Regions from separate parts of the Aeromicrobium sp. P2_G6 genome, predicted to be linked through region 1. Evidence: riboswitches for the same ligand, from Rfam matches in the RefSeq annotation. Region 1 holds a riboswitch; the other holds the start of a gene.
The links. A riboswitch is a leader RNA that binds a small molecule or an ion and turns the genes downstream of it on or off. The one in region 1 is predicted to bind thiamine pyrophosphate.

Region 1 (3,726 bases):
CTGTGGACGGCGTACTACCTGTCGGCACTCGACCCGGGCCTCTACATCGTGGTGCTGGAGGCCGAGTTCGCGGGCTATGGCGCTTCGGGTCGCAACGGCGGCTGGCTGTCGGCGGAGCTGTCCGGCAGCAAGGAGCGGTATGCCGCGACGCACGGCCGCGAGGGCGTCCAGGCGCTGGTCTCGTCGATGGAGTCGGCGGTCGACGAGGTCATCGACGTGTGTCGGGCGGAGGGCATCGACGCCGACATCGTCAAGCACGGCGTGCTCTACGTCGCCCGGTCCGCCGCGCAGCTCAAGCGGATGCACGAGGGACTCGTCAGCGACAGGGCGTGGGGCATTGGCGAGCACCACCAGCGGGAGCTGACCGCCGCGGAGCTGCGTGAGCGGCTGCGGGTCGAGGGCGCTCTCGGCGCGACATTCAGCCCGCATTGCGCGCGCGTGCAGCCCGCCAAGCTCGTGGCCGGTGTCGCCGCGGCGGTCGAGCGACGAGGCGTACGCATCCTCGAGCAGACCCGCGCCACCAGCATCGAGCCCGGCGTCGTGACGACCGAGCGTGGAGTCGTACGAGCTGGTCGCATCCTGCGTTGCCTCGAGGGCTACACCGCCGGCATTCGCGGACAGCGGCGCACGTGGCTGCCGATGAACTCCGCCATGATCGTGACCGAGCCGCTGTCGGAGTCGGTGTGGCAGTCGATCGGCTGGCGAGGCGCCGAGCTCCTGGGCGACAACGCCAATGCGTACTGCTACGCCCAGCGCACCGCCGACGGCCGCATCGCGCTGGGCGGGCGAGGCATCCCCTACCGCTTCGGCTCCCGCACGGATGTCGACGGGCAGACGCAGGAGTGGACCATCGAGTCGCTCACCGGGATCCTGCACGGCATGTTCCCCGCGACCCGTGAGTCACCCATCGACCACGCGTGGTGCGGTGTGCTCGGGGTGCCGCGTGACTGGTGCGCGAGCGTCACGTTCGACGCCTCGACGGGTCTCGGCTGGGCCGGTGGCTATGTCGGCAGCGGGCTGACCACGACGAACCTCGCCGGCCAGACCCTCGCTGACCTCGTGCTGGGCCGCGACACCGAGCTCGTACGCCTGCCGTGGGTCAACCACGACGTACGCCGGTGGGAGCCCGAGCCGCTGCGCTGGCTGGGCGTACGGGCGATGTACGGGCTCTACCGCGAGGCCGATCGCCGCGAGAACAAAGGCCTCACCCGCCCCAGCCGCCTGGCAAGGATCGGCGACAAGCTGACCGGGAGATAGGCGCCCATCTCGTGAGTCGAAGTGCTCGCGTGAGCATGCGATCTCACGTGACGTGGTCTCGATACGATCCCTCGTTCCTCGGGATCACTCGACCACCGAGTGGTCGCGCACACATTCGACCTCCGAGTTCGCCGAGATGCTCGCGTACGCACTCGCCGGTCGAGTAGCCAGCGAGCTCTGCGAGTCGGCGTATCGAGACCTCGTGAGTCGAAGTGCTTGCGTGAGCACGCGATCTCACGTGACGTGGTCTCGATACACCCGCTCGTTCCTCGCGGGCACTCGACCACCGGGTGCAGAGCCGACCTGAACAGCGGTAGGGTTGAGGTACCAAGACAGGGGAGCGCCACGCAGAGGGCGCTGAGAGTGCGGACCAGCCGCAGACCCTTGAACCTGCACCGGTTAGTACCGGCGAAGGGAGTCACGATGAGTTCTGCAACCACGCCCAAGACGGGGTTCAACGTGCATTACCGCACGATTGACCTCGTCACCATCACCACGCTCGCAGTCGCGTTCGGCGTCATCTTCTGGGGTTGGGACAAGATCTACGATCCGATCTCCAGTGGGGCGACAGTCGCTTACCCGCCATCTGCCGCGCTGTTCGGCGGCATCTGGCTCATGGCGGGTGTTGTCGGCGGGCTGATCGTTCGCAAGCCCGGCGCGGCGTTCGCCACTGAGTTCCTTGCAGCGGTCGTCTCGACGATCATGGTCGGCGGGAACCAGTGGGGCTTCAGCACGTTTGCCTCGGGGTTCTGGCAGGGCCTCGGCGCCGAGGTCATCTTCCTGCTGTTCTTCTACCGTCGATTCGGTCTCGTGGTGGCTGCCCTTGCAGGCGCCGCCGCGGGTGCTTTCGAAGCGGTCTACGAGTGGGGGTCCTACTACTCCGGCTGGGACCTCGGATACAAGCTCGTTCACCTCGGCTTCTTCGCTCTCGCCGGCGCGGTTGTTGCCGGCGGAGGTGGGTTCCTGCTGGTGAAGGCTCTGGCCAAGGCCGGTGTCCTCGACGCGTTCCCAGCGGGGCACGAACAGGTCGCCGAGGTCTAGGTGTCTCTCGGTGGAGCCCGCTTCAGGGGCTTCACGTGGCGCCCTCTCGGCCGACGCAACCCCGTCGTCGCCGGGCTCGATCTCACGATCGAGCCCGGTGAGCGGGTGTTGCTCGTCGGCCCGAGCGGCGCCGGCAAGTCGACGTTGCTGTACGGCCTGGCCGGCGCGCTGGGCACCACGATCGCGGGTGAGCTGAGCGGCACCGCGGATGTCGACGGACGGCTCGGGCTGCTGTTGCAGAACCCCGCTGATGCGATCGTCGCCGAGCGGATGGGCCGTGATGTCGCATTCGGCCCCGAGAATGCCGGCATGTCCCGCGACGAGATCTGGTCCCGCGTCGACGAGGCGTTGGCGTCGGTCGGCCTGACGTACGGCCGCGACCACTTCTGCGCTGCCCTCTCCGGCGGCGAGCAGCAACGGCTGGCGCTGGCCGGCGTGCTGGCGATGCGGCCCGACGTGCTGCTGCTCGACGAGCCGACCTCGATGCTCGACTCTGAAACCTCGGCCAGCGTGCGCGACGCGATCCTGGCGGCCGCCGACGGGCGTACGTTGCTGATCGTCGAGCACCGCATCGCACCGTGGCTCGACCATGTCGATCGCGTAGTCGTGCTCTCCGCCGATGGCACGGTGGTCAGCGACGGCACGGTCCGGGCGTTCCTCGACGGTCCACTGCCGGCCGGCGTCTGGATGCCCGGCATGGCAACGCCCGTGCCGTTGGACATACCGGACGCGCTGGTACGTCCTGAGGGTCGGCCGTTGGCGATCGACGCGACCGACGTGTCGGTCGAGCTCGTCACCCGTACGCTTCGCGGCACCCAGCGCACGCAAGCGCTCACCGGGCTGACCGCCACGCTCAACCCGTCGCATACGACCGCGTTCACCGGGCCCAGCGGGGCCGGCAAGTCGACGGCACTCGCCGTGCTCGGCGGGCTGCTCAAGCCGGGCAGCGGCACGATCAGCCCCGAGCTCCGCCGGTGGCGGTCGCCGCAGCTCGCGGGCGCGATCGGCTGGGTCCCGCAGAACCCCGAGCACGGGTTCCTCACCACGACGGTCGGCGACGAGATCCGCCGCACCGCCCACAAGCTGGGCCGGGCGGTCGACGTCGAGCAGGCGCTCGAGGTGTTCGGGCTGGCCCGCTTCGCCGAGTCCAATCCCTACCGGTTGTCGGGCGGCGAGCAACGTCGTCTGGCACTTGCGGCTGCACTGGCGCACCGCCCCGGCGTCGTCCTGCTCGACGAGCCGACGGTGGGCCAGGACCCCAGCACCTGGGCCGCGGTCGTCGGCTGGATCGAGGCTGCCCGTGCCGCCGGCGCGACCGTCGCGCTGTCCACCCACGACGCCGACCTGCCGGTCGACGTCGAGCACCGGATGCGCGAAGGGGTGCTGCAATGAGCGAGCGCCAGCGAGTGAATCATGAGGCAGGGTTCA
Region 2 (3,726 bases), on a different contig from region 1:
TCCGTACGGACAAGGACGATCTCCCCGCGCACGGGGCGGACGACACGACGGGGTCCGGGGAGCAGCTCGTCGAGCCGGTGTCCGGTCGCGACGACGACGACGTCGGAGGCATGGATCGAGCCGCGATCCGTGACGACACCGCGGCACCGACCGTCGACAACGTGCGGCTCTGCGTTGGCGTGGATCAGTCGCTCGCCGATCCCGGCCATCAATGCTGCTGCCACCCGGCGGGGGTTGACGCTGTGGTCCCCCGGCAGGAACACGCCTCCGGCCACGCGGTTGCTCAGAGCTGGCTCTTTCCCGATGAGCTCGTCACGACCGAGCTGCACGGCCTCGACACCGTGTGCCGCCAGCAGGTCCATCGTGCGCAACACGACGTTGAGATCGTCGTGGTCCTTCCCCACGAGGAGCGTTCCGGCATCCCTGTGGTCTACGTCGACTCCCGAGGACGTCGACAGCCGATCGGCATACTCGGCCCACATACCGGCCGAGGCAAGCCCGAGCCGCAGCAGGGCATCCTCACCGTGCCAGGCCTCACCGGCGGGCGACAGCATCCCCGCAGCGGCGTATGTCGCTCCCTGTGCGGGGTCGGCGTCGAAGACCGAGACGACGTGGCCGTGCTCGACCAGCTCGTGCGCGCAGGCCAGGCCGATCACGCCAGCGCCGATGACGGCAACCCTCATCGGACCGGCTGTGCCAGAGCGGCGCTGTGCACTGCCGCGACGACTTCTCGGGCGGCCCGTATGGGGTCCGGAGCCCTCGACACGGCGGCGATCAGCGCGACACCGTGGGCCCCAGCAGCCATGACCTCCGGAACACGATCGACGTTGATTCCCGAGATCGCGATCGCAGGAAGGATCCCGGAGATCGCCGTGAGTGCGGTCAGGCCCAATGGCTCGGGAAGGTCCGTCTTGGTCGTCGACGGGTAGATCGGCCCGACTCCGAGGTAGTCGGCTCCGTCGGCCTGTGCCTGCCGGGCCTGCCGGATGTCGCGGCACGTTCCGCCGACGAGGAATCCATTCGGAGCCAGCCGCCGGGCTTGCGCGACCGGCACGTCGCCGAGACCGAGGTGGACCCCGTCCGCGCCGGCCGCCAGGGCGATGTCCAGCCGGTCGTTGACGATCACCCTCGCCCTTTTCCGGACCGTGCGGACGACCCCCTCGGCGAGCTCGAACAGCTCCCGGTCGGTGAGGTGCTTGGCTCTGACCTGCACCGCGTCGACGCCCGCTGAGACGATCTCGTCGATCAACTCGGGCGGCGTGTGTGGCAGGTCGGTAATGACGTGGACACGTGGCAACACGATTCAGCTCCTCGCTTCCTGCGCCGGCATTATCCGGATCAGGTTCAACGGTCGGAGCGTCTGCAGCTCCATCTCAGCCCGATGCTTCGGGCTCCCGCGGTGGATGTGCCGTCACGCTATCAGAGCCAGAAATCGGCGGCGGTCCTGCGGACATGGCAAAGGCGCCCGACCAACGTTTCCGCTGGTCAGGCGCCTTGGTCGACGTCAGAGCGTGCTCTGCACCCCGGCGAGGAGCTGGCGAGCCATGACGACGCGCTGCACCTGGTTGGTGCCTTCGTAGATCTGGGTGATCTTGGCGTCGCGCATCATCCGCTCGAGCGGGTAGTCGCGGGTGAAGCCGTAGCCGCCGAGGAGCTGGACGGCATCGGTCGTGACCTGCATCGCGGTGTCGGACGCGAACGCCTTGGCAGCGGCGCCGAAGAACGTCAGGTCCTTGTCGCCGCGCTCGGAGCGCCCGGCGGCGGCGTAGGTCAGCTGGCGGGCGGCTTCGATCTTCATGCCCATGTCGGCGAGCATGAACTGCAGGCCTTGGAAGTCGGCGATCTTGTGACCGAACTGCTTGCGCTCCTGGACGTACCCGAGGGCGTAGTCCAGCGCACCCTGGGCGACGCCGACGGCCTGCGCGGCGATCGTGACGCGGGTGTGGTCGAGAGTCTTCATCGCGGTGGCAAATCCCGTGCCCTCCGCACCGATCATCCGTTCGCCGGGGATGCGGACGTTGTCGAGGTAGACCTCGCAGGTCGGTGAGCCCTTGATGCCGAGCTTGCGCTCCGGAGCGCCGAACGACACACCCTCGTCGGACTTCTCGACCACGAACGCCGAGATGCCCTTCGTACGCTTGTCGGGGTCCGTGACTGCCAGGACGGTGTAGAACTCGGACTCGCCGGCGTTGGAGATCCAGCGCTTGACGCCGTTGAGCACCCAGCCGTCGCCATCGCGGACGGCCCGGGTCTTCTGGTTGGCGGCATCGCTGCCGGCCTCGGGCTCGGACAGGCAGTACGAGAAGCCCTCACCCTGAGCCAGGCGCGAGAGGTAGTTCTTCTTGAGCTGCTCGTCACCGGCGATCATCAGCGGGAGCGAGCCGAGCTTGTTGACCGCAGGGATCAGCGAGGCAGAGACATCGACGCGGGCGATCTCCTCGATGACCAGCACCGTCGCGAGCGCGTCGGCCCCGGCTCCGCCGTACTGCTCGGGCACGTGGGGCGCGTGGAAGTCCGCCGCCAGCAGGGCCTCGGCGGCCTCGCGGGGCCAGCGCGCCTGCTCGTCGACATCAGCGGCGAAGGGGGCGATCTTGGCCTCGGCGACGGCGCGAACCGCCTCGCGGATGGCCTGGTGCTCTTCGGACAGGACGAACATGTCGGACACGTGGACTCCCGATAGTAGGACGACCTACTAATCATACCCTCGCTGACGAGCGCTGCCGACCATGCTTTTCGTGGCATCGGACACACTGGCGGCATGACCAGCTCCTTCACTGGGCACATCGCGGGGCTCGGGACGTCGTCGGGCGTACGCATCGTGGTGGGCGCCTGGGACATGAGCCCGTTCGGCGCGTTCGCCGACGTCATGGTCGAGGATGCGTCGGGCCACCGCACGCTGCTCGCTCCCCGCCAGAGCGTCGCCGACTCGGTGGCGTCGGTGTACTCGTTCGACGAGGTCCGCATCGAGCCGGTGTCGGTCGAGCGGGGTGACGAATGGTCGATCCACACCCGGTCGCTACAGCTGCGCTTCACTCCCGGTCAGCGATTGTGGGTCGCGCCGTTCCTCGGTCTCGTGCCGGCGCCCGTGCGGCGTACGGCGACGTGGGCCAGGGTCTGCAACCCGGTCGCCGGTCGGGTCATGCCGGGCGTACGGACGTACGGCTCGGCGGGCAACGGCCGGACCGAGTGGTATGCCGCGAAGGACGTACGCCGTCTGGTCTCCGCACGGGCGACGTGGGAGGGCGAAGAGCTCGGCGAGCTGGGTCCCGTCGAGCCGGCCGTGCACTTCGGTTTCTCCTCGGCTCCGGCCAGCCCGACCCTCACCGCCCTGACGTCATACGTGCGCCGGTAAATTTCTCGGCATGCGGACCGAGATCACGACCGAGGCCGAGCTGCGCGACGTGCTGGGCACCCCGTTGCAGCACGTCCTCGACAAGGACTCTCATGCCTTCCGGCCTGAGCACCGCGCGTGGATCGCGGCGTCCCCGTTCTGCCTCGTCGCGACGTCCGACGCCTCGGGAGCCTGCGACGTCTCGCCCAAGGGCGATCCGGCCGGCTTCGCCCACATCGTCGACGACACCACGCTCGCGATTCCGGAACGGCCCGGCAACAAGCGGGCCGACGGCTTCGCCAACATCCTGCAGAACCCGCACGTGGGACTGATCTTCTTCATCCCCGGCCGCGGCGACACGCTGCGGGTCAACGGCAGGGCGACGCTGCTGGCCG

Region 2: another riboswitch for thiamine pyrophosphate. It lies ahead of thiE (thiamine phosphate synthase); the one in region 1 lies ahead of AC1DVU_RS03645 (ECF transporter S component).

Annotation. Positions count from the first base shown of each region.
Region 1 is NZ_JBFUFH010000001.1:741,607-745,332, reverse strand. Features, by position in the region: gene AC1DVU_RS03650 (NAD(P)/FAD-dependent oxidoreductase) at 1-1,257, shown strand, start outside; TPP riboswitch at 1,582-1,691, shown strand; gene AC1DVU_RS03645 (ECF transporter S component) at 1,681-2,298, shown strand; gene AC1DVU_RS03640 (ABC transporter ATP-binding protein) at 2,299-3,690, shown strand.
Region 2 is NZ_JBFUFH010000006.1:54,747-58,472, forward strand. Features, by position in the region: gene thiO (glycine oxidase ThiO) at 1-683, opposite strand, end outside; gene thiE (thiamine phosphate synthase) at 680-1,300, opposite strand; TPP riboswitch at 1,298-1,408, opposite strand; gene AC1DVU_RS18090 (acyl-CoA dehydrogenase family protein) at 1,505-2,656, opposite strand; gene AC1DVU_RS18095 (hypothetical protein) at 2,759-3,352, shown strand; gene AC1DVU_RS18100 (pyridoxamine 5'-phosphate oxidase family protein) at 3,363-3,726, shown strand, end outside.